Regions from separate parts of the Paenibacillus sp. FSL R5-0341 genome, predicted to be linked through region 2. Evidence: riboswitches for the same ligand, from Rfam matches in the RefSeq annotation. Region 2 holds a riboswitch; the other holds the start of a gene.
The links. A riboswitch is a leader RNA that binds a small molecule or an ion and turns the genes downstream of it on or off. The one in region 2 is predicted to bind FMN.
Positions count from the first base shown of each region.

Region 1: linked by a shared signal. The riboswitch ahead of ribD (bifunctional diaminohydroxyphosphoribosylaminopyrimidine deaminase/5-amino-6-(5-phosphoribosylamino)uracil reductase RibD) and the one ahead of MKX75_RS16345 (DMT family transporter) in region 2 are both predicted to bind FMN.

Region 1 covers NZ_CP150241.1:4,177,463-4,185,409, forward strand. Annotated here, with positions in the region: gene scpB (SMC-Scp complex subunit ScpB) at 1-205, opposite strand, end outside; gene MKX75_RS18735 (segregation/condensation protein A) at 174-974, opposite strand; gene ribE (6,7-dimethyl-8-ribityllumazine synthase) at 1,079-1,546, opposite strand; gene MKX75_RS18745 (bifunctional 3,4-dihydroxy-2-butanone-4-phosphate synthase/GTP cyclohydrolase II) at 1,649-2,881, opposite strand; gene ribE (riboflavin synthase) at 2,914-3,582, opposite strand; gene ribD (bifunctional diaminohydroxyphosphoribosylaminopyrimidine deaminase/5-amino-6-(5-phosphoribosylamino)uracil reductase RibD) at 3,644-4,747, opposite strand; FMN riboswitch at 5,077-5,243, opposite strand; gene MKX75_RS18760 (hypothetical protein) at 5,417-6,724, opposite strand; gene MKX75_RS18765 (peptidylprolyl isomerase) at 6,843-7,274, opposite strand; gene lysA (diaminopimelate decarboxylase) at 7,527-7,947, opposite strand, start outside.
Region 2 covers NZ_CP150241.1:3,668,206-3,676,152, reverse strand. Annotated here, with positions in the region: gene MKX75_RS16360 (LysE family translocator) at 1-44, opposite strand, end outside; gene MKX75_RS16355 (urea carboxylase-associated family protein) at 173-790, opposite strand; gene MKX75_RS16350 (amidase) at 920-2,416, opposite strand; gene MKX75_RS16345 (DMT family transporter) at 2,672-3,652, opposite strand; FMN riboswitch at 3,797-3,950, opposite strand; gene MKX75_RS16340 (DinB family protein) at 4,035-4,535, opposite strand; gene MKX75_RS16335 (CGNR zinc finger domain-containing protein) at 4,679-5,230, shown strand; gene MKX75_RS16330 (amidohydrolase family protein) at 5,342-6,718, shown strand; gene MKX75_RS16325 (amino acid permease) at 7,239-7,947, shown strand, end outside.

The DNA of each region.
Region 1 (7,947 bases), 510 kb from region 2:
TACCCAACTGAACTACGCCGGCTATCTTGAGAATCTGTACACCCCGTCCCTGCTGAGAAAATTCATGAATCATCTCCTCAATCGCGTCCGTTACAAGCTCCACTCGCTGGTCGACGATCTCGGCAATTTGTTTGATACTCAGACCTTCTTCTCCGGACAAAAACAGCAGGCCTTCAATAATCGATTTCAATTTCGGAAAATCCATGATTCTTTGTTTCCCCTCTCCACTCCATAACGATATCCTCAAACATCCGCTCCTGATAACAGACAATCTGCTTCATCTTCATCAGTTCCAGCACCGCCAAGAAAGTCACGACAATCTCATGGCGATAGATATGCTCATCCATCAACTTCGAGAATAAAAGTCTGCCTCCCGGCCCCATGCTTTCCAAAGCGCCGATGACATCCCGTATCCGGTCCTTAACCGATATTTCATCCCGTTTGATCCGGGTTACAGTTGTACGCTTCTCAGCCTTGCGTAGCGCCTTCTGAAATGCAGCAATCAGGTCAGAGGTGTGTAATCCCTCAACCGGGTTAGAAGGGGCTTCTACAGGCATATAGGGGCGCAAGTCCTCGGGCTCTTTGGAAAAAATAAGGCTGCGTTCCCACTCCCGTTCATGAAGATGACGCGCAATTCCCTTGTACTTGCGATATTCTATCAGACGCGCAATCAGCTCTGCACGTGGATCATAATCTTCTTCTTCCATATAATCATAATCCTCGAAATCCTCAATTACCGGTGGTTTGGGCAGTAAAAGTTTGCTCTTGATCGACAGCAGCGTTGCTGCCATGACCAGAAATTCACTCGTAATATCCAGTTCCAGTTCCTGCATCGAATGCAGATACGCCATGTATTGATCGGTAATATCGCTGATGGGAATATCCTGGATATGAATTTCAGCCTTATCAATCAGATGAAGCAGCAGATCCAAAGGCCCTTCAAAAGTCTCCAGTTTGTATGTAACTACCGTCACTAGACGAATCCTCCCGCCAGAAAAATACAAAACCCTGCTAAGCCGTCCGAATCCGGTTTCCCGTTTTCGTCTGCGCAAAGCAGGGCACTACTATTAAATAAGCACTATTTTAGCTGTTTCGTCAAGTTTGCCATCTCAATTGCCGCCGTAGCTGCATCCCAACCTTTGTTACCCGCTTTGGTTCCGGCACGTTCAATCGCTTGTTCAATATTTTCTGTCGTAACCAATCCAAAGATTGTAGGCACGCCAGTTTTCAGATTAATTGCTGCTACCCCTTTAGCCATCTCGTTGCACACATAATCGTAATGCGTAGTGGATCCACGAATGACAGTTCCCAAGGTAATCACCGCATCATACTTGCCGCTCTCCGCCATTTTCTGCGCAATCAAAGGGATTTCGAACGCACCTGGAACCCAGGCTACATCCACTTCATCATCCTGCACGCCGTGACGTTTGAATGCATCAAGCGCTGCGCTAAGCAATTTACTGGTGATAAATTCGTTGAAACGTCCAACAACAACTCCATACCTGGATCCTTCTGATACTAAATGTCCTTCAAAAAATTGTGGCATTCAAGTCATCTCCCTAACGGTATAATGTAATGTAAGTAACGGAAATCCCTAAGTAATCACTTCCATAAATTACATGGTAAACATTGTTCATCTAAAACGCATTTACTCTTCATTCTGCTCAATATCATCAAACTTGAGCATATGCCCCAGCTTGGCTTGCTTCGTATGAAGATACACTGTATTGTCCTCGTTCTCTTCCATCTGGATCGCAACACGCTCTACAACTTCAAGTCCATATCCTTCAAGGCCTTTAATTTTACGAGGATTGTTAGTAAGCAGTCTGATCTGACGAACCCCAAGGTCTTTCAAAATTTGGGCGCCAATCCCGTAATCACGCAAGTCGGCAGCAAAGCCCAGCTTCAGGTTTGCATCCACAGTATCCAGACCTTCCTCTTGCAGCTTGTAGGCTTTGAGTTTGTTGATTAGCCCAATGCCCCGACCTTCCTGTCTCATATAGAGCAGAACGCCATTGCCTTCCTCGTTAATCTGTTTAAGTGCCGCATTAAACTGAGGACCACAGTCACAACGATGGGAATGGAATACATCGCCAGTCAAACATTCAGAGTGCACACGCACAAGTACGGGTTTGGAACCATCTATTTCGCCTTTAACCAGCGCCACATGCTCCTTGTTGTCCACAGCATTTGTATAGGCCACCGCTTGAAACTCGCCAAAGTCCGTTGGCATACGTACAGCCACTTCACGTTGAACCAGCTGCTCTTTTTCGTTACGGTAACGAATCATGTCCTGAATACTGATCAGCTTCAGATCATGTTTGCGGGCAATCTCCTGCAGATCCGGAAGTCTGGCCATTGTGCCATCTTCCTTAATCACTTCACAGATCACGCCTGCGGGATATGAACCACACATAATGGCCAAATCTACCGCCGCTTCTGTATGCCCGGCACGACGAAGTACACCGCCGTCTTTTGCAATCAACGGGAACATGTGACCAGGCTTACGGAAGTCCCCTGCTTTCGCTTCAGGATCGATCAGACCTTTTACAGTAATGGAACGTTCATGTGCCGAGATACCTGTTGTCGTATCTTTGTGATCCACAGAGACGGTGAAAGCTGTTCCGTGAAAATCCGTATTTTGTTGAACCATGGGTTTCAGGTTAAGTTCGTCCGCACGTTGTTGTGTAATCGGAACACAGACCAGACCTCTACCTTCAGTAATCATGAAATTAATGACTTCAGGTGTCGCCTTTTCGGCCAAAGCAATAAAATCGCCTTCATTCTCCCGATCTTCATCATCCACAACAATGACGGGTTTACCACGCATGAGATCGTATATGGCTTCTTCTATCGTGTCCAGAATGGATTGTTCTGACATGGGTCCACCTCCAGTTTATTTCTGTTCTCTATTTATGCAAATCCGTGATTGGCGAGAAAATCCTCACTGATACTGCGCGGCTTGCCAGCACCCGTCTCTTCATGCCCTCTCCCATACTGCAGCAGATGATCCACATATTTCCCCAAAATGTCGCATTCGATATTGATGGTATCCCCTGTCTTTTTCACATTTAGTACAGTCTCACCAATCGTATGCGGGATTATGGAAACCGTGAATGCGGTATCCGATGTATGGACAACGGTCAAGCTAATGCCATCCAGTGTAACCGATCCTTTGGGAATCAGATATTTGAACAACTGGTGATCATCAGGTTTGATCTCAAACACAATCGCATTCTGATCACGTGTTATACTGCCAATCACTCCGGTACCATCGACATGGCCCTGAACGATATGTCCGCCAAAACGCCCGCCGGATTGCATGGCCCGCTCCAGATTAACTTTACTGCCAGATTGCAGCTGACTGAGATTGGTATGGCGATAGGTTTCAGGCATTACATCGGCGGTAAAACCTCCACCTTCGAGCGTTGTCGCAGTTAAGCACACGCCGTTCACTGCTACACTATCACCAATTTTCAGATCGTCCATGATGGCGGAAGCTCCGATATTCAGGACCATCGCTTCGCCTTTCCGACCAATACGCCGGATCTGACCGACTTCTTCCACCAAACCGGTAAACATGCTGCCGCCTCCCTTCTTTAATTTATAAAGAGTCTAACTTGTTTCTTTAAAATTCATTTATTTATTCAGGCCACACCGGAATACCGCCAATGCTGATATTATCTCCAACTTTTTCGATCTCCAACTGATTCAATTGAATCGCCTGATTCATACGTTCCACACCTTCGAAGCGGAAGCTTCCAGGTGTATCATAACCGCCTACAATCTTCGGTGCGATAAACATGAGCAGTCGATCGACCAACCGTGCCTCCAGCATGGCTCCATTCAGAGTGCCCCCACCTTCAAGCAAAATCGAACCAATCTCACGCTCACCCAACTTGCTAAGTCCGCTTAACAGATCCACACGTGGTCCAGGACCACAGCGTATAATCTCAACACCGTAAGCTTCCAAACGTTCAGCAGCTTCAGGACTGGCTTCGTCTGTGGTGAGAACCCATGTTGGAGCAAGACCATCCTTAACCATTTTGGCACCTACGGGAAGACGCAACTTGGAATCCACCACAATGCGCACCGGACTAATGCCTTCCACTTGTAAACGGGTTGTAAGTTCCGGATTATCGGCAATCACTGTGTCGACGCCAACCATAATTCCCTGGTGACGATGACGAAGGGCATGCACAATCTCACGAGCGGGCTCGTTGGAGATCCACTTGCTGTCTCCGCTGCGAGTAGCAATTTTGCCATCCAAAGTAGTAGCCGTTTTCAGTGTCACAAAAGGTAGACCCGTTGTTATAAATTTAATGAATTTTTCATTCATGCGTCTTCCACGCTCACGCAGTACGCCAACTTCAACTTCAATGCCTTGTTGACGAAGCATGCTGATGCCCCTGCCGGATACTTGCGGATTTGGATCTTCACAACATACCACAACACGTTTCACCTTTTCATGAATCAGGCGTTCACTACAAGGTGGCGTCTTGCCATAATGACTACAAGGCTCAAGTGTAACGTATACCGTACTTCCTTCTGCATCACTGCCTGCCATGTTCAGTGCATGCACTTCCGCATGACCGGTTCCACGTTTCAGATGGCTTCCCAGGCCTACTATACGTCCCTCTTTCACAACTACACACCCAACGACCGGATTAATTCCTGTCTGCCCCTGTGCTCGTTCCGCCATATCAAGTGCCAGTGCCATATAAAATTCATCATTGATCATTTCCAAATCCGTTCACCCCGCGGTTTAAAGTCTTAGTCTTAATTATGAAAAAATCCCCGTCGAACAATCAGTTCGATGGGGATGATGAGAGACAAATGTCAACAACAGGAGTGAAATGGATACAGCACGCCAACACTTTGCCCAAAACTTCATTTCGGGCAAGTGAAAATAGACACATACCTTAATGAACATCAATTACAGGTAAAGAGCTTCTATAGTGTGGCATATGTATGGAACTGTCCGGCGTACCCGGATCTTCCCTGCACAGTGCAAAACATCACAAATAGTGACTGTGCAGCAATACTCCTGCTGAATGCAAACCTGTTAGGTCTGCACCTCTCCTTCTCCCATCCAGACTATACTGTCGGTTCTGGAATTACACCAGATCAGCCATCTGCCACAGGCAGACAGGTCACGGACTTTGCATCAAGTGCTGGACTTGTGTCCTTACACTTCCTGCATCACCGCCGGTAGGGAATTGCACCCTGCCCTGAAGGATTGCTTTCGTTATTAATTGGATGTTAGCACTTTAATGCCAAAAAATCAATTGTTTTTTGTTCCTTTTTGTCACATACTAACTTTTAATAAGCTAAGAAACAACAAAAAACCGCTTCCTCCAAGGAGGTACGGTTTTTGCTTGGAGGCATTTCACATCCAACCATCCATCGCATCATTCTACATATCAGGAAAACACCAGCTCGCCATATGCTTTAATTCTTTGGCATTATGAAATGGAATGCGATCAGGTTCTTGCAGGGACGAAGTGGGAAGCGGAAACTCTCTTGCCACTCTTCTGACCCAACTTGTCGAATCAATAGCAATAGCAGAGCATTTCCAGCGACCATTCGCTCTCGGTCGAAACGTCCCATGTAAATCTGCTTTTGCCGGCATCTCTGGAAAGACACCATCCAGATACTCTACGATGACACGCTTGTCTCTGACTTCATGACAGTATACCGTCACCCACACACCTTCCCGAACACGAACAGCATACACATCTCCAGACTGTACCTCCCCGGTACCTGCATCAGGAGATGCCTTTGGCACTTTCCCGCGGACACTTCTCTTTTTCTCCAATGCACCTAAGATTGTGTCCTTTACTGCTGGACTCTCTTCAGGCTTATCCGCAAGAGATATATTACTCAGATCAAAATCATGGAATATCTTGTTCAGGTTGCTCTCATTGATTCCGACAGATGAGTCCCACCACGCCAGAGGCGCCTGCACTTCAACCCGCACATTTGGACGCTCGTCACGCTGTATGTAAGTCGTAAATTGGGTTATCATTCCGGGATGTTCCGGCGTATCCAGTATGCCAATCAGAGCTAACGTCTCAAGCAAGTCACGGTAGGCATATTCTTTTTGGGTAGGCAAAAGACGTTCCTTCTTGAGCGCTAGCGCTGCCTTGCTGTAGCGTGTTTTGGGAGGTAATTTGCGCAACACCGTTAACACCGCACGAAATGTCCAGCGGTCGTAATCATTTGGTATTGGAAGCTCCTGCGCTGTAGACAGCTCTCGAAGTGCCAGTACTTGTCCAAAGGGATCTCCGTCCAACGGGGTTCCATTAGTCATGCGCCAATACCATTGCAGCGTCGTGTCGGTTGCTTGGTCTACGCTTAATCCACAGATTTTACAAGTGCTTGAAGATGGATACGGCGTGTGTTCATGCTCTGGCATACTGCTTGCAATAAGCTTGCCCGTAAGAAGCGAGCGCCAGATCATGGACGCTGACCACAAAGAAGAGACAAAGGCCTGCGCTGCATCCTCTATCGTCCATTGATTCGCAAGTTCTTTCAGCTCAGTGATCGTTTCATCATGTTGCGGACGTACAAATCGATTCGGTTCATGCACCGCTGCCTCAAGAGCTTCTCGATCCTGTGCGGAAACACTATCTGGAACGACATGTCGCGATGCCTGCTGGTCTTCGTCCCACAACGTGCGCTCACTATAAATTTGTTTTAACAAGCTTAGCTGGGTAACCATATCCAAGGTTCATTCATCCTTTCCAATCATTGATTTCGAATATGTTGCATGTTAAAAATAAAAAAAGTGCTTCTATAAAAGAAGCACTTCATGTTTGGATCCAGTTAAGGTGAAGGTATTAAGCTTCTACAACTTCAACAGTTTCCATTTTGTCTTTACCTTCTAAAGCGTCCACGAACTCCATACCTTTAGTTACTTTACCAAATACAGTATGTTGTCCATCCAAATGTGGTTGCGGTTGGTAGCAGATGTAGAACTGGCTTCCACCTGTGTTACGGCCAGCATGTGCCATAGCAAGTGTTCCGCGCTCATGTTTGTTCGGGTTGATTTCACAGTTGATTGTGTAACCTGGGCCACCTGCACCGGAACCGTTAGGGCATCCGCCTTGAGCTACAAAGCCCGGAATAACGCGGTGGAATGTAAGACCATTGTAGAAACCGGAGTTAGCCAGTTTCTCAAAGTTTGCTACTGTGTTTGGAGCTTCTTGATCAAACAAATCAATCAGAACTTCTCCGCCGTTTGCCAATTTAATTTTCGCTTGTTTCGCCATATGTAAATGACTCCTTTCGTATTGACCATCGTTAATGGTGCCAGAACGCATGACCCTGGGCCAAGCATTACAGCACTTTTCTTAGTGTACACCGAAAATGTCTGGATCGCAAAAAAAACGGCAACTTTTTTCATAATTTAGTCCGAACACACAAAAAGCAGACGAAAAAGGAAGGTCCCTTTTCATCTGCTTAAACTGTGAAATCCATATATCTTGAATCATGCAGAAACGCATTATCTTTGACGAATTAGCTTAGCGAGTTACTGGCTGTTTGCCAATGCGCGCTGGTACCAGGTCATTCTGGATGATATCTTGATACGTCTCACGGCGTACTACGACATCTCCTTGACCGTCTTTGACAAACACAACAGCCGGACGACGAATCCGGTTGTAGTTACTTGCCATGGAGTAGTTATACGCGCCTGTGCAAGCTACAGCGAGCAGATCACCACTTTCCACTTTTGGCAAGTCCAGATCCCAGATCAGCATATCGCCACTCTCGCAGCATTTACCGGCAACAGAGACTGTTTCCTGAGCAGCCTCATTCGCACGGTTGGCAAGCACAGCTTCATACTTGGATTCATACAAAGCAGGACGTGGGTTATCGGTCATACCACCATCAACGGCAACATATTTACGCACACCTGGAATGTCTTTGCTTGTTCCAACGGTA
Region 2 (7,947 bases):
GATAATGAGATTCCCAGAATAATATAACTGAACAGTACAGACATAAACACGTTCACTCCTTAACGGGTTCGATGAATTGTACCAGTCGTCACAGAAAATGGGTACAAGTCATCGTATTCCCGCAAGGAGTGAATTAGAACAAACTACTTTATCATATCGTCTTATGACCTTGCTACTCTGTTAAAGATTCTACATCCAATTGAATTGGAGTGCAGTGGTAGCCGTTGCATGAACTTTCTTCACAAGGACAGGCGGAGAGACCAATCGTGAGGTCGATTAATGCTTCCATTTCGATATAATCACCTGCACGAGAGTCGGGAGCTACAACATCAATTTTGCCTTGATCGTCTACAACGGACTTCATAAACAGATTAAACGGATAGTGTTGATCCGGTGGTAAGATGCCGAAGGGTTCCAATGCCGTGTTCAGATTGTGATAACAACTAGCGTGATCCTTTTTATCATATAACACCTCATACATCTCGGGACGACAAGCAGAGTTGAAGAAATCATGTACCCCAACTGTGTCACGCACAATCTTGAGTAAGGGTTGATATTGATTGGAATATACAAACTGCCCAGGTTTGATTCGGTAAGTGCGCAATACATCCATTGTCACGCCCGGGTCCAAGCGATGGTTAGCATCTTGCGCATCATAAGCCACAAAATCAATGACCTGCTGTCCCTCCAGATCTGTTATACGTAATAAAGAACCCTTGTTTACTTTCAGGGCATATCCCGTTTTGGCAGGGATACGAAAGGACTGTTTATGAGGCTGTTTGATATTCATTCGTCACATTCCTCCGCTATTTTTGCTTTCAGTATGCGGAGCAGACGAAACTTTCATGCACTATTTTGGCAACACATCCTACTCAGGTGGGTAACGTTCAATGATAAAGGTAGATACACGTTGAACTTTTTATGCTGGAAACATTGGATTACCTTTCATCCCGATCCAAAGATCTGATTGTTCAAGCTGTGCAGCCAGATGTAATAACCAATCTTCGCGTCCCTTGGTTGCCATCACTTGAACGCCCATTGGCAAACCTTCAGGTGTCATATGCAGAGGTACACTTATCGCAGGCTGACCTGTCAGATTCGCGAGCTGGGTGAACGGAGTATACGTAAGACTTGGCTCAAACATCTCATAGATGAGTTGCTGCTGCTGGGTCTTGTCCAATTCACTAATCCGCATGAGATTACGAATCTGTTCGTCATGAGGGGTTAACTCTCCAATCTTAGGTGCAGAAAAAGCATTAACAGGAGTGACGTAGAAGTCATACCGCTCGAACAAAGTGGACATTTGCGCTGCAGCTACGTCCCATTCAGCCAGACTATGGACAAATTCGGCAGCGGACACCTTTTTGCCAGCTTCAGCCAGAACCCAGGATTCAATCTCCATATCATCGGAAGTCAGAACCCGCCCCATAGATCTTTCCATGGAAGAGATCATTGCGGCCATCTCACCGCTGTTCATCATGTAATAATTCTCCATCAACCGAACTCCGTTGACGGGACTCAGCTTTTCTTCAACATGATGACCTTGTTCTTCCAACCAGCGAACGAGCTTATATACCGATTCTTTGGCTTCTGCGCTGACAGGTGTGCCGACTGGCGAATCCGTTGTATACGCAATTCTCAATTTACGTTGATGTGGATAGCTCATATCCGCCAAGTAACTGCCTGGAAAGAGTGGAGCATGGAACGCTGCTTCAGGCTGAATGACTTGCAACGTATCAAGCAATGCAGCACTGTCCCGAACCGAGCGAGAGAGGGCAAAATCAATCGACGCACCTTGCCATTGGCGACCAACTCCTGGTCCTACAGGTGTGCGTCCGCGAGTTGGTTTCAAACCAAACAAGCCGCTAAAAGAAGCCGGGATACGGATCGAACCGCCTCCGTCACTGGCTCCGGCAAGAGGAACGATACCGGAAGCTACAGCTGCCGCGGCACCACCACTTGACCCGCCTGGGGAGTGATTGATATTCCATGGATTGCGAGTTGGACCATGAAGACGGGGCTCGGTAATATTTTTCAAACCAAATTCAGGCGTATTGGTATGTCCTATGATGATAAAACCTGCATCACGCAGTCGAGTGACAAAATTCGAATGACGTAATGCGCGATGCTCGCTGAACAAACGTGAGCCTGAAGTTAGAAATTCACCTTCCAAGGATTGAGAAATATCTTTCAGAAGCAGGGGCACACCGGCAAAAGGTTGTTCACCAGGGCGAACTAAGCCAGCTTCCTCCCGTGCACGGGTTTCATATGTACGAATGACCGCATTAAGCTGCGGGTTTACTTCTTCAAGGCGTGCAAACGCCGCTTCCAACAATTCAACTGGGGATACTTCCCGGGATCGGATCAGTTCAGCCAAACCTACGGCGTCGTAGGAGGTATATGAGAATGAAGACATTAATGATCGTTCCTCTCTGAATATAGTTCATCTATTATTCCATATGTCATCGTACCACCGGATTAGATAAAAGACAAAACATTGAAGGGACGTAGTCCGATGAAGTGGATATTCGGTATGAGAGGAGGGAAAAGAGCGGAAGGTTGGAGTTATTGATAATGGAAATAATAAAACCATTGCTCATCTAATGCGATGTGCAATGGTTTTATTTTATATTTGATTATTGGTTTATATCTGATTCTCGGATATATCCGCTTACTCTGTTCGAAGCTTCGGTGCTGCATCAGCCGTTGTCGATGAACGTTCCTGCTGTTTGGAAATGGCGAAGAGGGCGACCCAGATCAGGATAAAGCCAAGCAGCTGCTCCCATGTAATCAATGTACGGAAAGCAATCCAGTTCACCAACACACCTGCCATCGGGAAGCTAAGTTCCGCGAGAGTTGCAACAGAGGCTTTGGTTGACGAGAGACCTTTGTAATACAACAGAAGACTGAGTAATCCTGGTAACAAAGCCTGACCGAGAATATTGAGGATGACAGCAGTCTGTTCTCCTGTCCCGGATGGGAGTGTCCAGGCAGCACCTTCGTTCCATGTCATAAAGATCAGGAGCGGAAGAGCAACAACGAAGCGTAGGGAGGTGACTGTCTCATAACGCGCCTGCCCTAACATCAGTCGGCCCATAACGGTTGAACCTCCCCATAAAGCAGCAGCTCCAAGGGATAACAGGCTGCCTGCATGAATCCAGTTGTCCCAGTTACCCAGCGGCAATGTAAAGCCGAATGTAAGTAGATACGTACCTAATAATGCAATGAAGAAAAGTCCGCCAAAGCGACGAGGCAGCGTTTCTTTTAATAATAACTTAGCCAGAACAATGGCGAAGAGCGGCTGCATTTTTTGCAGTAACAAGACCGTGTTCGGATCGTTATGTGTTAGTGCCATCGTGAACAATACTGTTGCGAGTGCTGATCCTCCCCATGAGATAAAGATCACGGCAATCCAGTGGCGTGCACGCAAGTTTTTCAGATCAGCCCGGAATTTCCACAGCACGGGAATGGCAATGAGACTGACAATGATATGTTCCACCAGTACAATCTGTGTGGATGTCATCGTTTTAAGCAAAATAATACGGAACAGTGGATCCACACCCCATAGGGCGGCGCCGAGCACAACCAGCCAGAATCCAGTGTTACTTCGTTCCTTGCGGTAAACCGTTGATGCTGATGATGTCTTTTCCATATTCAGGACTCCTTCGTCAGAACACGTAATCTTCAGTTGGCAAAATCGACAAAAGCCCCCGTTTTGGTATATACCAAATAAACGGGGGCTCATCCAAGGACATGCGTCAGGAAAGAGGCCTTCCCGTGAACAGCATGTCAATGTGTTGATCTTCTCTCATCCGGACTGTACCGTCGGCCTTGGATTCACACCAAGTCAGTCGCTAGATGTCCTTCGTTAAGAACATGTAGCGAGTCGCGGGCTGGTTCCGAAGAACATCACCGCCGGTCGGGAATTGCACCCTACCCCGAAGATCCTATTCAATTATATAGTGTGTTGAACAAGCTGTAACATTAATAAGTTCATCTTATTCCTGTAAGCGCTAGCAGTTCAAGCATTATTTTTAATAAATGATATTCCAGCTTCCTTGCTGTCTGCGAAGAAGCACGATCTGACCTGCGTGATACGCATCATGGAGTACCCAGCGAGCTAATTGGTGTGCCCATTTCTCTTCGGAGTCCATATATGCGGCTTCAAGATCTGACTCTTGTAGTGCAGCCAATTGATCTCGCAACTGCTGGGCTAATCGAGTTGTACCCTGTAGCAGTGTATTCCATCCAGCTGCGTCCGTTGCATCTCCGGAATTCCCAAATGTGTATTCATTGGAGTCTACAGCAGGAAGGGTAGGCTCCTTACCTTGCATGCGACATAATAAGCGATGGTTGTAATAATACATATGGTTAACCAACTGCCAGATGCTTAATCCCCCTGAGGGTGGAATCCAGGCTGCTTGTTCTGCTGTAAGACCCTCCAAGGATTTCGACAAAGGTACAATCCAGTTGCATTGATCCCAGGTATCATCCTTTTGAATAAGTAACACATCTAGTGCTGTTGTTTTTGTCATTGCCTTTTCCTCCTTGCGTATAATTGTGATTTGTGATGTAACTAGCTAAAACTGATTAATAAGGTTACACTTAATATAACACATCAAAGATGAGTTGTAACCTTCTTTATTTACTTAGATGGTTACGATAAACGGGGGTATATATGGACAGGTTATGGACCGATTTTGTAAACAGCGATTATCATGACTGGCGTGGGGGAGATCGATCGGAGGACAGACTTGGGAAAGCGGGCTGGCAGCAAGATTTTCTGGATCGTTGGCAGCTGCAAGCTTCTGTTCCTGCATCCCCAGAAGATGAGTTGTCGATGAGAAACTTCCGGGATGAATTGCTGTCCCTTGGAGCCCGTTTATCTTCCGGAGTATCCATAACAGATAAGGAACGTAATTGGTTGAATGGCGTTATGGAAGCAGGGCATGTGAGAAGAACATTGACTACAATTGATCAGGAACTGAAGCTCCAACTGGTAGCCGTAGAAGCTCATTGGCATCAGGTGATGGCTGAAGTAGCTGCTGATTTTGCTATAACTTTGGTGGAGGGAGAAGGGGGCAGGATTCGGATTTGTGATAATTCGGATTGTCGCTGGATGTTCTATGATGATACCCGAAGCAGAACACAGAAGTACTGTGATGATAAGATGTGTGGAAATCTGATGAAGGTCAGAAGATTTCGGGCTAAACGTAAAATACAAAATTGAAAAATATTAACAATAACTATATAATGTATATATACTAGCGAAAAAATAGTCAGAAGCAGTACAGATTTGTATGCAGGATATGATCGTCTTTCAAACCAAATCAGATGGGAGATGTGTCTTGTGCGGACAAGTTATCTGTTGAAAAATGGCTGTGTGTTGTCGATGGATGCTCGAGTTGGACAGTATAAGAGGGCGGACGTTCTGATCCAGGATTCCTTGATCACGGCGGTTCAGCCCGACCTGGATATTCCGGATGCGGAGGTCATTGATGCTTCATCCATGATTATTATGCCTGGGCTGGTGGACACACATCGGCATGTGTGGGAATCACTTGTCAAAACAGCGGGAACCAACTGGTCCTTGCCCGTTTATTTGCAAAATCTCTATTATGGTGCGATGGGAAGCAAGCTCCGTCCACAAGATAGTTATATTGCTAACCTGCTCGGTTCCTTGGAAGCGCTTAATGCAGGAGTGACGACAGTGTTGGATTGGAGCATGCCGTATTCTTCCGAGCACACGGATGAGCTGATTCGTGGACTTCAGGATGCAGGGATTCGGGCGGTATTTGCTCACGGAGTACCTGGTGAGACGAACTACTGGAATCGCGATAGTCAACTCACTTATTCGAATGATGTGCGAAGAGTCAAAGAACGATATTTTTCATCGCGAGATCAATTGCTCACCTACGGGCTTGCTATTCGTGGTCCAGAGTTCAGTCACTGGGATACAACCGTGAAGGAGATCGAGCTAGCTCAAGAGCTGGATGCCATCTGTTCCATGCATGCCGGATTTGGCAGTTGGGGATCTGTAGATCGCTCGATTAGTCACTTGTATGAAGCGGGGTTGTTAAGTCCACGAGTGAATATTGTTCACGGTAACACCATGGGCATGGATGAATACAAAATGCTGGCAGATAGCGGTGCTTCCTTGTCGGTCACACCTGAGGTTGAAATGATGATGGGGCATGGATATCCGGCCACCGGCTATTTTCTTGAACATGGGGGAACCCCTACACTTGGTGTAGATGTAGTGACGTCCACAGGCGGAGATATGTTCTCGCAGATGAAGTTTGCACTTCAGGCTGAACGATCCAGAGCCAATGAACAACTTCTGCAGCAGGGTGAGATGCCTGGTGAGTTGAACTTGCAGTCCAGCCAAGTGCTGAGATTTGCAACTTCAGCTGGTGCCCAAGCATTGGGATTGGAGCAGAAGGTGGGTACGTTAACCCCAGGGAAGGAAGCAGATCTGATCATGATTCGTACCACCGATCTGAATATGTTCCCCGTTCATGATCCAATCGGCGCTGTTGTGCAATTTGCCAATCCATCCAACGTGGATACAGTCTTTGTGGCAGGTAGACTCGTGAAGCGAGATGGTAAGCTGTTGAATGTTGATCTGGATTCGATTCGTCATGCGGCGATGCAAAGCAAAGATTATTTGTTATCGCAATACCGGATGTCGGACGCGGAGAGAATCGCTTTCTCGTGAATCATTTTTTTATATAAATTTGAAATAAGTTTAGTTCCTATTCTCATATACACCTCTACCTATAGTAAAAGATAAAGGGCCGCATAATGCTATGTGGCTCTTTAACATGCTTGCATATCGTCGAATTAGACAGGATAAGGTAGGATGGGACAGCGGAAAAAGACGAAAAGAGCTCTCTTTTTCTTAACTTCATATAACAACGTATTTAATATAATTGTCTTCGAAAATAAGACTCACAAAAACTGCGCATAATATAAATTATACGCAGTTTTGTTTTAAATCCATTTTCATATTCAACCACGTGCAACAGATCATGATAATTTTCGCGGAAAAAGAACAAAATAAGTGATCTCCAAAAATAAATTTAACCAAGCAACGCGATAACGTGTAGAATTCGATAGGTTTTTATAGGTGATCGATAAGATAGAACAAATGACTTTTTCATAGAACAGATGGGAAGCCATCCAATCTCTGCTACATCCATAGCACATTCAAGATTCATGACGAGAGGAACATGACTATGCGTGAGAACGAACAACGATCTTCTTTATTTCGTAAAAAACCAATTGGCTCCGGGGGCGATAACAACAGTGCACTGAAACGGGCGCTCGGTCCGTTGGACTTAACCACACTCGGGGTAGGTGCCATTATTGGTACAGGCATTTTCGTACTGACCGGTGTAGCTGCCGCAACGTATGCTGGCCCGGGACTTGTACTGTCATTTTTGCTGGCAGGTATCATATGTGCCTTCGCCGCATTATGTTACTCGGAATTTGCATCAAGCATACCGGCATCGGGTAGTGCGTACACGTATAGCTATACAGCTTTTGGCGAAGTGATTGCCTGGATTCTGGGATGGGATCTAATATTGGAATATGGATTCGCGAGTGCGGCGGTAGCCAGCGGATGGTCGGGCTATTTTCAAACGTTATTGTCCGGATTTGGGTTGGAGTTACCCCATGCGCTAACGAGTGCGTTCAGTCCGGAAAAGGGAACCTATTTTGACATCACAGCTGCGGTCATTACGTTAATTATCACTTTCCTGCTTACCCGAGGAGTGAAGGAAGCCGCTCGTGCGAACGGCATCATGGTAGCTATTAAAATTATCGTGGTGTTGATCTTCATTGGTGTAGGTGTTTTCTATGTAGAGCCAACCAACTGGCAGCCATTTTTGCCTTTTGGTATCTCAGGTGTAACTGCGGGAGCAGCTACCGTATTTTTTGCCTACA